DNA from 4 places in the Telluria sp. ZB4P34 genome. Region 1 is predicted to be linked to each of the others. Evidence: predicted binding sites of a transcription regulator. Region 1 holds the regulator's gene; each other region holds the start of a gene.
The links. The regulator sigma-54, encoded in region 1, starts transcription at its own class of promoters, with help from an activator protein. The targets are predictions, from matches to a motif close to TGGCANGNAANCTGCTTT.
Positions count from the first base shown of each region.

Region 2: the regulator sigma-54 is predicted to act here: its motif matches at 2,053-2,070, upstream of AC56KL_RS13775 (PEP-CTERM sorting domain-containing protein).
Region 3: the regulator sigma-54 is predicted to act here: its motif matches at 2,583-2,600, upstream of AC56KL_RS18660 (PEP-CTERM sorting domain-containing protein).
Region 4: the regulator sigma-54 is predicted to act here: its motif matches at 1,851-1,868, upstream of AC56KL_RS14945 (pilin).

Region 1 covers NZ_JCASIF010000032.1:190-4,110, forward strand. The annotation lists gene AC56KL_RS23065 (enoyl-CoA hydratase/isomerase family protein) at 1-1,026, opposite strand, end outside; gene hpf (ribosome hibernation-promoting factor, HPF/YfiA family) at 1,176-1,529, opposite strand; gene AC56KL_RS23075 (RNA polymerase factor sigma-54) at 1,588-3,051, opposite strand; gene lptB (LPS export ABC transporter ATP-binding protein) at 3,051-3,833, opposite strand; gene lptA (lipopolysaccharide transport periplasmic protein LptA) at 3,830-3,921, opposite strand, start outside.
Region 2 covers NZ_JCASIF010000007.1:97,660-101,580, reverse strand. The annotation lists gene AC56KL_RS13780 (carbohydrate binding domain-containing protein) at 1-1,818, shown strand, start outside; gene AC56KL_RS13775 (PEP-CTERM sorting domain-containing protein) at 2,134-2,745, shown strand; gene AC56KL_RS13770 (hypothetical protein) at 3,230-3,787, shown strand.
Region 3 covers NZ_JCASIF010000013.1:107,202-111,122, reverse strand. The annotation lists gene AC56KL_RS18665 (DUF885 domain-containing protein) at 1-1,783, shown strand, start outside; gene AC56KL_RS18660 (PEP-CTERM sorting domain-containing protein) at 1,850-2,551, opposite strand; gene tatC (twin-arginine translocase subunit TatC) at 2,716-3,471, opposite strand; gene tatB (Sec-independent protein translocase protein TatB) at 3,472-3,921, opposite strand, start outside.
Region 4 covers NZ_JCASIF010000008.1:150,035-153,955, forward strand. The annotation lists gene AC56KL_RS14940 (DUF4214 domain-containing protein) at 1-971, opposite strand, end outside; gene AC56KL_RS14945 (pilin) at 1,309-1,788, opposite strand; gene sucD (succinate--CoA ligase subunit alpha) at 2,123-3,004, opposite strand; gene sucC (ADP-forming succinate--CoA ligase subunit beta) at 3,023-3,921, opposite strand, start outside.

The DNA of each region.
Region 1 (3,921 bases):
CACCATCTCCGGCGTCACCTCTTCCAGCGTCGGCGGATTCCACTTCGGCTGGTTGTCCTTGTCGATCACCAGCGCGCGCACGCCTTCCAGCACTTCGCCGTGCTCGAAATTGCGGCGCACCAGGTTGCGTTCCATGCGCAGGCAGTCCGCCACATCCAGCGACGCGCCGCGCTGCAGCAGCTCGCGTGTCACGCACATCATCAGGGGTGAACGCTGGCGCATCGCCTTGAGCGCTTTCTGCGCGAACGGATTCTCGTCGCGCGCCAGCGAGGCCATGATCGCGTCCACCGAGGCCGCACCGAAGTGCGCGTCGATCACGCCGCGCTGCGCCTGCAGTTCGCTGGCGCCCACCTGGCCGGCAAACTGCGCCGCGTAGCTGCGGATTGCGCCCGGCAAGCCGCGCCCCGGCGTCGATGCCACCAGCGCCATCAGGCCGCCCAGCTCGGCGCCCGGCACGAACACGTCCGCCAGTCCCACGTACAGCGCGTCGGCGGCGCCGATGGTGAGCCCGGTCAGGCCCAGGTACTGGCCCAGCTGGCCCGGCGCGTGCGACAGGAAATGGCTGCCGCCCACGTCCGGGAACAGGCCGATGTTCACCTCGGGCATCGCCATCTTCGTGCGCTCGGTCACGATGCGCAGGCCGCAGTCCGGGCCGCCCTGGGCGATGCCCATGCCGCCGCCCATCACCACGCCGTCCATCACGGCAATATAGGGCTTCGGATAAAAGTGGATCAGGTGGTTGAGCGCGTATTCTTCGGTAAAGAAGTCTTCCAGCAGCGCGCTGCCGCCAGTCGGGCCCACCTGGCCCATCTCGTGGAAGAAGCGGATATCGCCGCCCGCGCACAGGGCCTTCTCGCTGGTGCTCGTGATGACTACAGCATCGACCCCGGCATCCTCTTTCCATTGCAGCAGGATGGCAGTCAGGTCGCGCACCATGTCGAGCGAGAGGGAGTTCAGGGCTTTCGGCCGGTCGAGCGTAATGACGCCGGTGCGGTTGGCGACGCGGGTCAGGACGTATTCGGTCATGGCAATGTCTGTGATCGAAAAGACATGCATTCTACAGAACATTTGTACAAATCCGGAAGCGGAGAAAAATAACAGGCCTTACAAACGCAAAAAGGGCGCCCCCTCAGACGCCCTTGCTGTTGTGCTACAGCCCGTTCGCAGGAACTGCGTTACGCGGCTTCAGCTTCTCCGATGTCCGGAAGGCGCTTGTGCGCCACGTGGTTATGGTCTTGCAGCATGGATTTGTGTTTTAGAACCTGCCTGTCCAGCCGGTCCATGAGCGTGTCGATCGCCGCATAGAGGTCTTGCGCCGCACTGGCGACATGCAAAATCTTGCCGGATACCTGCAAATTGATTTCGGCTTTCTGCCGTTTCTCTTTTTCAGTGAGGTTATCGATGGCGAGGAACACGTGGGTGTCGATCACATGGTCGAAATGGCGGGTGATGCGCTCGAGCTTATTCTGAACGTATTCACGGATGGCGGGGGTGACTTCGAGATGGTGGCCGCTGATGGTGAGGTTCATACACACTCCTTTGGGAAGGTGCCCTGCCCGCGCCACAAGGTGAGAGTGGGCAGTAGCTTTACAGGGATTTGCGGAGGCTGACGGGCGGAATCTTGAGCGCTTCGCGGTACTTGGCAACCGTCCGGCGCGCAATGACCATACCTTGTTCCCCGAGCATCTCCGCGATCTTGCTGTCGGATAGAGGATTCCTAGGGTCTTCTGCTCCTGTCAATTGCGCTATGAGAGCGCGGATCGCCGTCGAGGAGGCTTCTCCCCCCGCTTCGGTGGCGACATGGCTTCCGAAGAAGTACTTCAGCTCGAACATGCCGTGCGGGGTCAGCATGTATTTCTGCGTTGTGACACGAGAAATCGTGCTCTCGTGTAGGCCTAGTGTATCAGCTATCTCGCGTAAAACAAGAGGGCGCATGGCGACGGCGCCGTGGCTGAAAAAGTTGCGCTGACGCTCGACGATTGCCTCGGCGACACGCAGGATCGTATCGAAACGCTGGCGCATGTTCTTGATCAGCCACTTCGCTTCCTGCAGCTGCGCGCCCATCTGGCTTTCGCTCTTTCCGCCCTTGAGCAGGTTGGCGTACAGGGAGTTCACGCGCAGCTTCGGCATCACTTCCGGGTTCAGTGCTACCTGCCAGCCGTTCTTGGAGCGGCGCACGATCACGTCCGGCACCACGAAATCCGACACGCCCGCGCCAAAAGCCGCGCCGGGATGCGGATTGCACTGGCGGACCACGGCCTGCACTTCGCGCAGGTCCTCGTCGTCGCAGTCGAGCGCCTTTTTGAGCTTGGTGTATTCGCGCTGCGCGAACCAGGTCAGGTAACCCTCGACGATCTTCAGGGCGAGGCGCCGCGTCACCAGGGGCACGCCCGGCATGCGGCGGATCTGCAGCGCCAGGCATTCGGCCGCGCTGCGCGCACCGACGCCGACCGGGTCCAGGCTCTGCACCAGCGCCAGCGCGCAGCGCAGCTCGTCCATCCCGATCTCGAGTTCCTGCGGCAGGCGCGCATGGATCTCGTCCAGCGGCTCGTCCAGGTAGCCGTTGTCGTCGAGCGCATCGATCACGAGTTCGGCCAGTGCGCGGTCGCGCGCGCTGCAGGCGCTCAGGCGGATCTGCTCCGCCAGGTGCTCGCGCAGCGTGATGGAGTCGGCTTCCAGCTGCGGACGGCCGTCCTCGTCGCCGTCGCCGCGTCCGCCGCCCTCGCTGCCCCAGTCCCCTTCGGACTCGCCGCGTTCGGCCTCAAGGCCCTCCTCGTGGCCTTCGGCCTCGGGCTTGGCCTGCTCCTCCTGCTGGCCCGGCTGCGGCGCTTCGCCATTGGCGGGCGCGTTGTTGATCGCGCCGTCGGCCAGCAGGCGCACCGAGCGGTCGAGCGGATCGTCGAGCCGTTCGAGCAGCGGGTTGTCATGCAGGATCTGCTCGATCTCGGCCTGCAGTTCGAGCGTGGACAGCTGCAGCAGGCGGATCGACTGCTGCAGTTGCGGCGTGAGCGCGAGATGCTGCGAGGTGCGGAGCTGCAGGGATTGTTTCATTACATCCTGAAGTGTTCGCCGAGGTAGACGCGCCGGACGGATTCGTCGGCGATGATGTCGTCGGGGCGGCCCGAGGCCAGCACCGCGCCCTGGTTGATGATGTAGGCGCGGTCGCAGATGCCGAGCGTCTCGCGCACGTTGTGGTCGGTGATCAGGACGCCGATGTTGCGCTCCTTCAGGAAGCGCACGATGCGCTGGATCTCGATCACCGCGATCGGGTCCACGCCCGCGAAGGGTTCGTCCAGCAGGACGAAGCGCGGGTTGGTCGCCAGCGCGCGCGCGATCTCCACCCGGCGCCGCTCGCCGCCCGACAGCGACAGCGCCGGGTTCTCGCGCAGCTTCTCGATCTGCAGTTCGGCCAGCAGGGTGTCGAGGCGCTCGTTGATCTGGTCCTTGCCCAGCGGCTTGCCGTCCACCCGCTGCAGTTCCAGCACCGCGCGGATGTTCTCCTCCACCGTCAGCTTCCGGAACACCGAGGCTTCCTGCGGCAAGTAGGACAGGCCCAGCACCGCGCGCCGGTGGATCGGCAGGCTGGAGATGTCGGTGCCGTTGATGTCGATGGTGCCGGCATCGGACGGCACCAGGCCCACGATCATGTAGAACGAGGTGGTCTTGCCGGCGCCATTGGGGCCGAGCAGGCCGACCACTTCGCCGCACTCGACCTGCAACGAGACGTCGCGCACCACCAGGCGCTTGCCGTAGCTCTTCTGCAGGCCCTTGACCAGCAGGGTGCTGCAGCCTTCGCGCGCCGTGGCCTGCGCCGCCGTCATCGATGCCGTCATTGCTTTGCGCCCTCGGCTGGCGCCGTCGCAGTTGAAGGCCTGCGCGGCGCGATGATCAGGGTGCCGCGCCCGCCGCCCACCTTGCTGG
Region 2 (3,921 bases), on a different contig from region 1:
GGCTACCAGCTGGGCAATGGTGCGAACATTGGCAACCCTGGCTGGGGTAACAATGAGCTGCAGTACTACACGGACCGGTCGGAGAACGTGCGCGTCGAGGGCGGCAACCTGATCATTACCGCGCGCAAGGAACCGGTGATCGGCACGACTGCCGGCGGTAACGCAGGCCAGACCTTCACATGGTCTTCCGCGCGCATCCGCACCGCCGGCAAATTCAGTCGCACCTACGGCAAGATCGAATTCCGCGCCAAGCTGCCGGTGGGCAAAGGCCTGTGGCCGGCAGTCTGGATGCTACCCGAAGATAATGTCGGCAATCCCTACGCAAGTTGGGCGGCCAATGGCGAGATCGACATCATGGAAGGGATGGGGAGCAAGCCGACCAAGATCGCCCAGACACTCCATTACGGCGGGATGTGGCCGCGCAATATCTACACGGGCCAGGAGGCAACCATCGCCAACGGCGGCACCGTCAGCGAGTGGCACACCTACACGCTGGAATGGCGCTCAAACGAAATCAAGTGGTCGATCGACGGCGTCGTCACCGCGACGCAGACGAAATGGTGGAGCTCGAACGTCAATCCGCCGGATAGCGACGATGATCTGAATCCCTGGCCAGCTCCGTTCGACAAGCCGTTCTACCTCTTGATCAATCTCGCAGTCGGCGGCAATTTCGACGGCAATCCGGACGCCACGACGCCCGACAAGGCCGAGATGGCGATCGACTATATCCGCTGGTCCTCGCTGCCCGACGAAAAGCGCGATCCCGGTCCGCGCCCGGAGATGAAATATCCGTGGACACCGGCGACGACGGTTGCCCGTCCCGCAGTCAACGGCAACCTGGTTTACAACCCCTCGTTCGACTGGACCGCGACCAACGCCATCGTCGCGCAGAACCCGGATGTGGAGACCATCGCAGGCGCCAGTAATTCCTATTTCTGGAACCTGTTCAAACTGAATGGCGAAGCCAACGCGAGTAACGACGGCGGGGCGCTCAAGATCGACATCACGAACCCCGGCGCCGAAATCTGGAACGTCCAGCTCCAGCACAACAATATTCCGCTGAAAGAAGGGCGCAAGTACCGGATCAGCTTCGACGCACGCGCTTCTACCAACCGCAGCATGAGCTATACCGTGGGCGCCGGCCAGGACCGGAATTTCGAGTCTTATTCCGGCGGCGACCATCCTGCCGAGCTGACGACGGGCATGCAAAGGTTCACACGGACCTTCGATATGTCGTCCGCCACGAACAATGGCGCGCGCGTGGTGTTCAATCTGGCGAAAGCAGGGAACAACTTGGTGTGGATCGACAATGTCGTGGTCGAAGACATCGGCGCCGCGGACGCACCAAGCGGACCCGTCGTTGGTGTGAACCTGTTGAAGAACGGCGATTTCTCAAGCGACCTGGCGCCGAACTGGATCACCTGGGCCAGCCCCGGCACGGGTTCGCTCGTCGCGTCGACCGTCAATGGCAGTGCGCGGCTGGTGGTCACCGACGTGGATCCCGGGAATAACTGGCATGTGCAGCTCAACCAACCGAACATTTCACTGGTCAAGGGCAGCAGCTATACCCTAGTCTTCAAAGGCGCCGCCAGCGTCGCCAGGACGGTTGGGGTAGTGATTGGCGAGAACGGCGGCAGCTTCGCCCGCTACCTGGACGTGACTGCGGCATTGACACCGACGACCGGCACCTTCACGTACACGTTCACCGCACCGGTGACGAATGCGGCGGCCCAGTTGCAGATACTGGGGGCAGTCGGCGCGGCAGGGGATGACTACAACCTGACGTTTGACGATTTCAGCCTGGTGGCAAATCCCTGATCCGGCTTTCCTTTGTTTAAGAGGGCAGGCATTTGCCTGCCTTTTCCATTCTTCAGGCTAATCGGGACATTCCTGCACTGCTGGTCGCCAGCAGCGCAAAGACACAGGATCTCTATATATCAAGGGAAGCTGATCGCAGGCAATTACTAATTCTTGTCGAAATTTCTTACAGTATAGGTCGCCAAGTCAGCGCTGACTTAGTTAAGTAACTGTCAGCAATGAATATTTTCTTTACGGCACGATATTTGCTTTAGAGAATTGCCTACACCAGTCGCGCCGATGTCACTTCAATCTATCTACTTCTGCCAGGAAATCATGAAAATCTTGCCGTTCTTTCGCACCTTCATCGCTAGCTGTGCAATTCTTGCAGCTTCTCAAGCAAGTGCAGCAGCGATCCTTCAAGTGGACAGCAACGGCATCTTGACTGGTGCAAAGAACGTCGATGTTGCCGGAACGCTGTACGACGTCAAGTTCATGGATGGCTCGTGCGAATCGCTGTTTGACGGATGTTCCAACTCAGCATTCGCATTCACCACCAGTGATAACGCCGTGCTCGCAGCTCAGGCACTGCTGGCACAAGTGTTCGTCGACGGTTTGACCGGGAACTTCGACTCCGACGCCAAAAAAACATTCGGCTGTGCCGATAATGGCGTGTGCCATACCGTCATTCCATACGCGTATTCGGCGAATGGCAATCTCGCAGCCACAGAGATTCTAAATTTCAGCGCTTATATGGCTCTATTTGGAATGACGGATGAGGTCCAAGTCCATCAGTCGATTTTTGCCAGTGACACCATGCAAATGCCGCACAAGAATTTCGCTGTGTTTAACTTGGCATTGGCTGAGGAGGTCCCTGAGCCAGGCTCGATCAGCTTGATGGGGCTGGCCTTGGCCGGCCTGGCATTCGCACGCCGCCGCAAGTCGTAAGCAACGGCGGTCAGCTGCGCTTGTTCGCACTTCAACAGGCACGCGGGGTGGTTAGCCCAATACTCGCGTGCCGGTTCTTCTCCCTTGATTGCCTTCTCTCGTACCTTGCGCTGGAAGACTTTCGAAAACCTCGAATCGATCTTCCAAAAAAGAGAAAGGGCTACAAGCTGGAAGCGTGTAACCCTTTGCTATTGCTGCTGAATTCTTGGGGTGGCTGATGGGACTCGAACCCACGACGACAGGAATCACAATCCAGCCGTCAAATCTCAATTTTCCTTTTTAAATCAAGACCTTGAGTTTCTGTTTTTCCAACGAAACTTCATAAATCCGTGCCCAACCATGCGGGTCTCAAGCCATCCGTTGGAAATTTTTCGACTTGGAGAGAACAAGATTGTACGGTCTTACCTCTGAATATAATGCTGCTAAGTAATTTTTGATTTATATTAACTGATAGGTCACGTGAAGAGTCTAAGTTGAGGAAACAATGCCAAAAGTCGTGCAAATAGGTAGCCGGGTGCAGGGAGGCGCAGCAAACATCATGGGCAGAGTCGACTGCGCAATTAGGATCTCTGCTATCTTGCTGGAGTGGGCTATGGTTGAGGAATATCTTTCGAGAATGCTAAGCGCAGCTATGGGGACGCACGTTGTGACTGAAGGTGGCGGCATCAGTGTTCGGCACGATAGAAATTCGATGGTGATTATGGAAGAAATAGATTCAATCCATAAACGTTTGCAGATTATTGATCGGCTACTCCTTCGTTACTTGACCCCTGCCTTGGCTGACGAGTGGAGTCTCGTTAAAAATAGGATCAAGAGCGGGGCAAAAAAACGAAACTTCTGTGCCCATACAGCTTGGTTATTTCACGAAAACTATCCAAACGACCTCCTTTTTCGAAACGAGGACGGGATAGACTTATGTTATGAGCCAAAAGACTTCGATGAAATGCTACAGCATCTATCGGCAACGTGCAATGCTACAGCACTGCTGCAAGGAAAAATTCTATCTGCGATAAGAAACGGCGAAGTTAAAATCGATCGTTAGCATACACATTGCGCAGTTTGATTGGCAGAAACCACCAGCCGAGGTGTCATATTATCTGAACAGGGCGCTCGACAATGGCGTTAAGCTTGAAGAAATATCGGAATTTTACCCACCTTGATTTCTATTCTGGTTGG
Region 3 (3,921 bases), on a different contig from region 1:
CAAGTCGACAATAAAAGCCCCGGTCAGGAAGAAGGCGCTTGCCGCAGCAGCCACCGCAGCCGCGGCAGGCACCGCAGCCGCGGCTGCCCCGACCGCCGGCGCGTCCGAAAAGCGCCTCGACCGCCGCCTCGACACGATGAGCATGCAGTACCTGACGGCGCTGTGGCGCATCGACCCGGAAGGCGGCATTTATGTCGGCAAGTTCGACCAGGCCGCCACCCTGACCATTCCGGATGCCGCCACGCGTACGAAAAAGCTCGCCTTCGCCAACGAGTGGCTCGACAAATTCAGCAAGCTCGACGCCCGGCAGCTATCGCCGCGCCAGCGCACCGACCTGGCCCTGCTGGTGAACAAGCTGGAGAAGGACCGCTGGAACCTGACGACCTGGCGCGAATACGCGTGGAACCCGGCGCTGTATAACATCGCCCAGCCGCTCGACCTGATCCTGAACACCGAGTACGCCGCCAAGCCGCAGCGCCTGCGCACCATCCTCAAGCGCCTGGCCACGGTGCCGGCCTACTACGCTGCAGCCCAGGCTTCGATCGTCAACCCGACCCGCGAGCACACCCAGCTCGCCATCGCGCAGGCCGCCGGCACCATCGCGGTGCTGGCCGACCTGGGCAAGGCGGCGCAGGAGTCGAACCTGAACGCGCAGGAAAAGGCGATCTTTGCGCAGCGCATCGCCAACGCCGGCACCGCGGTGCTGGCCTATGTCGACTTCCTGGACGCGCTGGACAGGAATGCCAAGGGTGGGGCAAATGCGCCGCGCCCCTTCCGCGCCGGGAAGGAGCTGTACGAGCAGAAGTTCGCCCTCGAGATCCAGTCGTCCAGCAGCGCCGAACAGACCTTCCGCAAGGCGCTCGCCACGCGCGAGGAACTGCTCACCCGCATGGACACGATCTCGGACGAACTCTGGCCGCGCTACATGGCGGGCGTGGCCAAGCCGCGCGACCGCTTCCAGAAGATCGGCATGATGATCGACAAACTCTCCGCGCGCCATGTCTCGCGCGAGAACTTCCTGCCCGAGATCCGCCGCCAGATCCCGGCGCTGCACGAGTTCGTCACCGAGAAAAACCTGCTCACGCTGGACGCCGGCAAGCCGCTGGAAGTGCGCGAGACCCCGATGTACCAGCGCGGCGTGGCCGGCGCCAGCATCGATGCACCCGGCCCCTATCGCCCGAAGGACAAGACGTACTACAACGTCACGCCGCTCGACAACCTCACGCCTGAACAGGCCGAGAGCAGCCTGCGCGAATACAACGAGTGGATCCTGCAGATCCTGAACATCCACGAGGCGATTCCGGGCCACTATGCCCAGCTGGTGCATGCGAACCGCTCGCCGTCGCTGGTGAAGTCACTGTTCGGAAACGGCGCGATGGTCGAGGGCTGGGCCGTGTACGGCGAGCGCATGATGCTGGAAGCCGGCTATGGCGACAACGCACCCGAGATGTGGCTGATGTACTCGAAGTGGAACCTGCGCAGCGTGACCAACACCATCCTCGACTACAGCGTCCACGTGCTCGGCATGCAGCAGCCGCAAGCGATCGACCTGCTGGTGCGCCAGGCCTTCCAGACGCGCCAGGAAGCGGACGAGAAGTGGCGCCGCGTGACGCTCACGTCGGTGCAGCTGACCAGCTACTACAGCGGCTACGAGCAGATCATGGAGCTGCGCGAGCGCCGCAGGCAGCAGCTGGGCGAGCGCTTCAACCTGAAGGAATTCCACGACCAGTTCCTCAGCTACGGCAATGCGCCGGTGAAGATGATCGCGGAACTGATGCAGTAAACGCCGCCGTCCTGGCCTGCCGCCCCGTACCGGAGGCGATGCGGGCCAGGCGCGACCTGGGACGGTTCAGGCGCGGCGCCGGCGGCGGGCCAGGCGCAGGCCTGCCAGGCCGAGGCCGAGCAGCGCCATGCCGGCCGGCTCGGGCACCTCGCTTCCCTGTTCCACCGAAATGGTGTCGATGTGCCAGCCGCCGAAGCCGCGCAGGGCGATGCCGCCCGAGGAGCGGACCAGGCCGGTGACATCCAGCGTATTCAGCAGCGTCACCCCATCCTCGCCGTACAGGTAGCCGGTCGCGCTGTCGTCCGTATGCCAGCTGATCACCGCCTTGTACCAGCTCGACGTATAGGTCTGTGGCGCGACGGCGATGTCGGGGATGTCGAAGCCGTAGCCGGCATTGTCCTGGAACAGCAACTCCTCGCTGGCGGGGGCCGCCACGAAGGAATGGGTGCCGTCGGCATCGGCGCCGAATCCGAAATAGAAAGCGTTGGGGCTGGCCGAGAAGGTGGGACGCAGCCAGACCGACAGGGTGTCGCCTTTGGAGACGGCGAAGCCCGTGTTCACCATCCAGTCGTGCGAATCCATGACCAGGCCGAAAGCGCCGTCGTGCGCCGCCGCAGCGGAGACCGTGCCTGCATTCTTGTTCCAGCCGGCGTGCACGGTCCCGCTATCGAAATTCTCGAGTACGCCCGCCGAGGCGAAGGAACTGGCGATTGCCAGCGACAGACCGGCGATCAGCCGCTTGATGGAGAGATTGGGAGAAATGGTCATTGAATTTCCTAACGTGGCAATAGCTTATCAATAAGCAAAGATCGTGCCGTCAGGAACATTGTATTAAAAACAATGACTTAATTTTAAGGTCGTGACATCACCTGGCGGAATTGTAAAATTCTCCGACGAGACAAATGTAGTGGTACACGGCCGGACTGGCCGTGTCAGGCGTGTTCTTCCGGCGCTTGCGTCATGCGCGAGAACATCGGCGCGATCAGCAGGCCCAGCTCATAGAGCAGGCACATGGGGATGGCCAGCGCCAGCTGGCTGACCACGTCAGGCGGGGTCACGATGGCGGCAATGACGAAGGCGCCGACGATCACGTAGGAGCGGATTTCCTTCAGTTTCTCGATGCTGACGATCCCCATGCGCACCAGGATCACCACCGCCACCGGCACCTCGAAGGTGAAGCCGAAGGCCAGGCACATCGACATCACGAAGTCGAGGTAGTTCTCGATGTCCGGCGTCACCGCGATGGAGGATGGCGCGAATTCGCCGATGAACTGGAACACCCGGCCGAACACGAAGAAGTAGCAGAATGCCACGCCGCCAATGAACAGCAGCGAGGACGAGATCACCAGCGGCAACACCAGGCGCTTCTCGTGCGTGTACAGGCCGGGGGCAACAAAAGCCCACAACTGGTAGAACACCCAGGGCAGCGCCAGGATGAAGGCGAGCAGCAGCGTAACCTTCATCGGCACCAGGAAGGGCGAGATCACGCCGGTGGCGATCATGGTGGAGCCGGCCGGCAGCGCAGCGACCATCGGCGCGGCCAGCAGGTCGTAGACCTCCGACGGCCCTGGCCAGATGAACAGGGCCACGCAGGCGAGGGCAATCCCGATCGACGCCTTGACCAGGCGGTCACGCAGTTCGACGAGATGGGAAATGAAGGTGTCTTCGCCTGCAGCTTCGTCGGTCATCTAGAAAAAGGAAATCTTGGATTTGCTGGAGGGCCGGAACTTGCGTACGCGTGCGGCGCCGGATAGCACATGGGTCTTGCCGCCGTTGCGGTGCTTGTACCAGGCCGGCACTGCCGAAGTACGTACCAGCTTCTTGCGGCGGAAATCGCGCGCCTTGCGTTCAATGGCGGCGGTGCTCACGAAAGACGAGTGCAAGGAGGATGACGAGGAAACGTGTTCCCTGCCGTCCCACATCGCTTCGACCTCGTCGACGTGGCTGTGCATGGACTGCTCGACCTCGGACTTGAACGACTGCGCGCTCTCGTGCACGTCCTTGTGCAGGTTGCGCAGCTCGTCGAGTTCGATCTCGCGGCTGACCTCGGACTTCACGTCGTGCAGGTAGCGCTGGGCGCGCCCGTACAGGGTGCCCGCCATGCGCGCCACCTTGGGCAGCTTTTCAGGCCCGATGAC
Region 4 (3,921 bases), on a different contig from region 1:
TCGGCCCGGACGCCGGCCAGCTTGACAGTGTCCGCGCCGTTTCCGCCGTCGACCATCTGCCGGTCGCCCAGCAGGCTGATGAGGTCGTTGCCGTCGCCGGCCATCACGCTCAAGCGCCCACCGCCGCCCTTGAGCGCGATGGTATCGTCGCCCGCGCCCGCTGCGACGACCATGTCCTCGTAGATCGTGGCCGGCAGGTCGATGCTGATGTCGTCCTCGCCGTCGGAGCCGCGCAGGATGGCCTGCTCGATCGTTTCGCCGGGCCGGATGACGATGCCGGCATTGCTGACGCTGATCAGGCTGCCGTCGTGGAAAGTCGTGCTGAAGGCGGTCAGGGCGCCTTCGAACACCGGGGCAGCCTGAGCGCCCAGCAGGGTCTCCCCGAGCTGGAAGTCGCCTTCTATCGAGACTGAGCGGACGAACTTGTCCGCAGCGATGTCGATGCGGTCGATCCTGCCACGCAGTTCGCCGTCCGGCTGCAGGCTGAGCGCGCCATTCATCGATACCGTGAGATTGCCGAGGATCGGGTCGTAATCCGGGCTGGAGGCCGGCAGCAGGGTCTTGACGCGCAGTCCATGGATGCTCATGCCTTCCGCTACCGGGTTGAACACCAGCGCAGCGCCGCTCATGTCGTAGTCGTAGCTCATCTTGCCGGTTACAGCCAGCTCGACCAGTCCCGGCTTGCTGAAATCGAAGCCGGTCACACTGGCGCGGCCGCGCGGGGCCAGCGGGTTCTCCATCACCAGGCCGGAATACACGCCGACGGCGCCGTCCGCGTAGCTCGTGCGCAGTGAGGCGCCGAGCATGTTCCATGACGAGAACTGTGCGTAATCCTGTTCGATGCCTGCGAGCGTGGCGGTATAGAAATCGATCATGCTGCCCACGTGCCCGCTGGTCACCGGATCCTGGGCAGCCATTGCGCGTTGCTGGTCGACGACGCCCTGCGATAGTGTGATCCTGACGGTGGCCATGGTGATCTTCCGAATAATGCGCCGCGTGCGCGGTTGTGATTTCCAGTCGGCAATTGTAAAACGATTGGCTACCCAGAGTCTCGCCAAATTCACCGTCGAGCCCGCTCACCTGTTTCGTTGTAGTGCCCGTGGTACATTGCGGCCCTTTGTATGCCGTCCCCTTCCCTTTCAATGGTTCGCGGAATGGGAATGGCGGCGCCTATCTTGGCTGGACCTTGTCTGAACCCGTAAGCCAGATGCCGTTAAGTTGCTTCGTTCGCTTCGCCTAAGCAAAAAGAGACCGCCAGGGCGGTCTCTTTCTCAAGGACCGCTGTCGCGGTCTCAGGTCGGGTCGCTATTATGCGTCGGCGTCGTCCTCACCAGCAGCGGTCAGGCAGCCTGCCGGCAGGTACTTGTCTTCTTCTTCGAAGCCGCTCGTCACGCAGGTGTAGATACCCTTGGTCGAACGGTGCAGCGAGATGGTGGGTGCTTCACCCAGACGGCCCGGGCTGGCAATAGTGCAGGTCAGGACGGCGGTGTTGGCACCAGGAACAGTTGCTGCGATGGTGCTGCAGTTACCGGTTTGGGCAGCCAGGCCAGCCTTGCTGAGGTATTCCGCTGCATCGGCAGCGCTGCCTTCAACGACAGCCATTTCAAAACCGGTCTTACCGGCGGCGATGTCGCCGTAAGCGGCGGTCGCCTTGCCCTTGGCGATGTAGTCCTGGTATGCCGGGATCGCCACGGCTGCCAGGATGCCGATGATCGCAACGACGATCATCAGTTCGATCAGGGTGAAACCGCCTTCAGCTTTTTTGTTGCGCATTTGTTGGATGTTCATTTCTATCTCTCCAGGGTGGTGTGTCAGGTAATTGGGTTACTGCTTGTTGCCACGCTTTCTTATATGCAAGCCGTATGCCAGCCCCAAAAATGCTGATTTTATTAGTGCGGAGATAACAAAACGACGTGCCAACGCAAGTTTTGGCTTGAGCTGTGACAAAATTTGTCAGCACAGCCCAGCAATTTTTGTCACGTGGACAGTTTACGTAACGCAATTTGTCATCCTTGGAAGAAATTTGGGATGACTGCCGCCATCTCACAGGTCAACACGTCATGAGAAGACGAAAAAAAAGCGGGAAGCTCACGCTCCCCGCTTTTTTACCAACTGGTCAGGATTACAGCATGGCCTTCAGCAGGCGTGCCATTTCCGACGGGTTCTTGGTGACGGTAATGCCGCAGGCTTCCATGATTTCCAGCTTGGCTTGCGCGGTGTCGGCGCCGCCCGAGATCAGCGCGCCGGCGTGGCCCATGCGCTTGCCCGGAGGCGCGGTGACGCCGGCGATGAAGCCGACGACCGGCTTCTTCATGTTGTCCTTGATCCACTGAGCAGCGTTCGCCTCGTCCGGACCACCGATCTCGCCGATCATGATGACGGCGTCGGTGTCAGGATCGTCGTTGAACATGCGCATCACGTCGATGTGCTTCAGACCGTTGATCGGGTCGCCGCCGATACCGACTGCCGACGACTGGCCCAGGCCCAGTGCGGTCAGTTGGCCGACTGCTTCATAGGTCAGGGTGCCCGAGCGCGACACGACGCCGATACGGCCCTTGCGGTGGATGTGACCCGGCATGATGCCGATCTTGATCTCGTCCGGGGTGATCAGGCCTGGGCAGTTCGGGCCCAGCAGCAGGGTCTTCGAGCCGGCCTTGGCCATGCGGTCCTTGACTTCCATCATGTCGCGGACTGGGATGCCTTCGGTGATGCAGATTGCCAGGTCCAGCTCGGCTTCGACGGCTTCCCAGATGGCAGCGGCAGCGCCTGCCGGCGGGACGTAGATGACCGACACGGTGGCGCCGGTTTCCGACTTGGCTTCCTTGACCGATGCGTAGATCGGGATGCCTTCGAAGTCTTCGCCAGCTTTCTTCGGGTTCACGCCTGCCACGAAGGCTTCACGGCCGTTCGCGTAGTCGCGGCACATGCGGGTGTGGAACTGGCCGGTCTTGCCGGTGATACCTTGGGTGATGACTTTGGTGTCTTTATTAATCAGAATGGACATGTTGTATTCCTTCGCGAATTAGGCTTGGCCAGCGGCAGCGGCAACGACCTGCTTCGCTGCGTCTTCCATGGTGTCTGCGGCGATGATCGGCAGGCCCGAGTCGGCCAGCATCTTCTTGCCCAGGTCTTCGTTGGTGCCCTTCATGCGGACGACCAGCGGCACCTGCAGCGACACAGCTTTCGATGCGGTGATGACGCCTTCGGCGATCACGTCGCAGCGCATGATGCCGCCGAAGATGTTGACCAGGATGGCCTTCAGGCCCGGGTTCTTCAGCATGATCTTGAATGCTTCGGTCACTTTTTCTGCGGTTGCACCGCCGCCGACGTCCAGGAAGTTGGCCGGCTCGCCGCCGAACAGCTTGATGGTGTCCATGGTAGCCATGGCCAGGCCGGCGCCGTTCACCAGGCAGCCGATGTTGCCGTCGAGCGAAATGTAAGCCAGGTCGAACTTCGATGCTTCGACTTCCGCCGGATCTTCTTCGTCCAGGTCGCGATAGGCGACGATTTCCGGGTGACGGAACAGGGCGTTCGAGTCGAAGTTGAACTTGGCGTCCAGCGCGATGACCTTGCCCGAACCGGTCAGGATCAGCGGGTTGATTTCGGCCAGCGATGCGTCGGTTTCCCAGTACGCCTTGTACAGGCCCTGCAGGTTGGTGCGGGCGTCGGCGACCGACGCTTCCGGCACGCCGATCTTGCGGGCGATGTCGTCTGCCTGCTCATCGGTCAGGCCGACCGACGGTTCGATCACGACGTTGTGGATTTTTTCCGGGTTGCTGTGCGCGACTTCTTCGATGTCCATGCCGCCTTCCGACGAGGCCATCAGCACGACCTTCTGGCTGACGCGGTCGGTCACCAGGGAAACATACAGTTCCTTCTTGATGTCGGCGCCTTCTTCGATCAGCAGGCGGCGCACTTTCT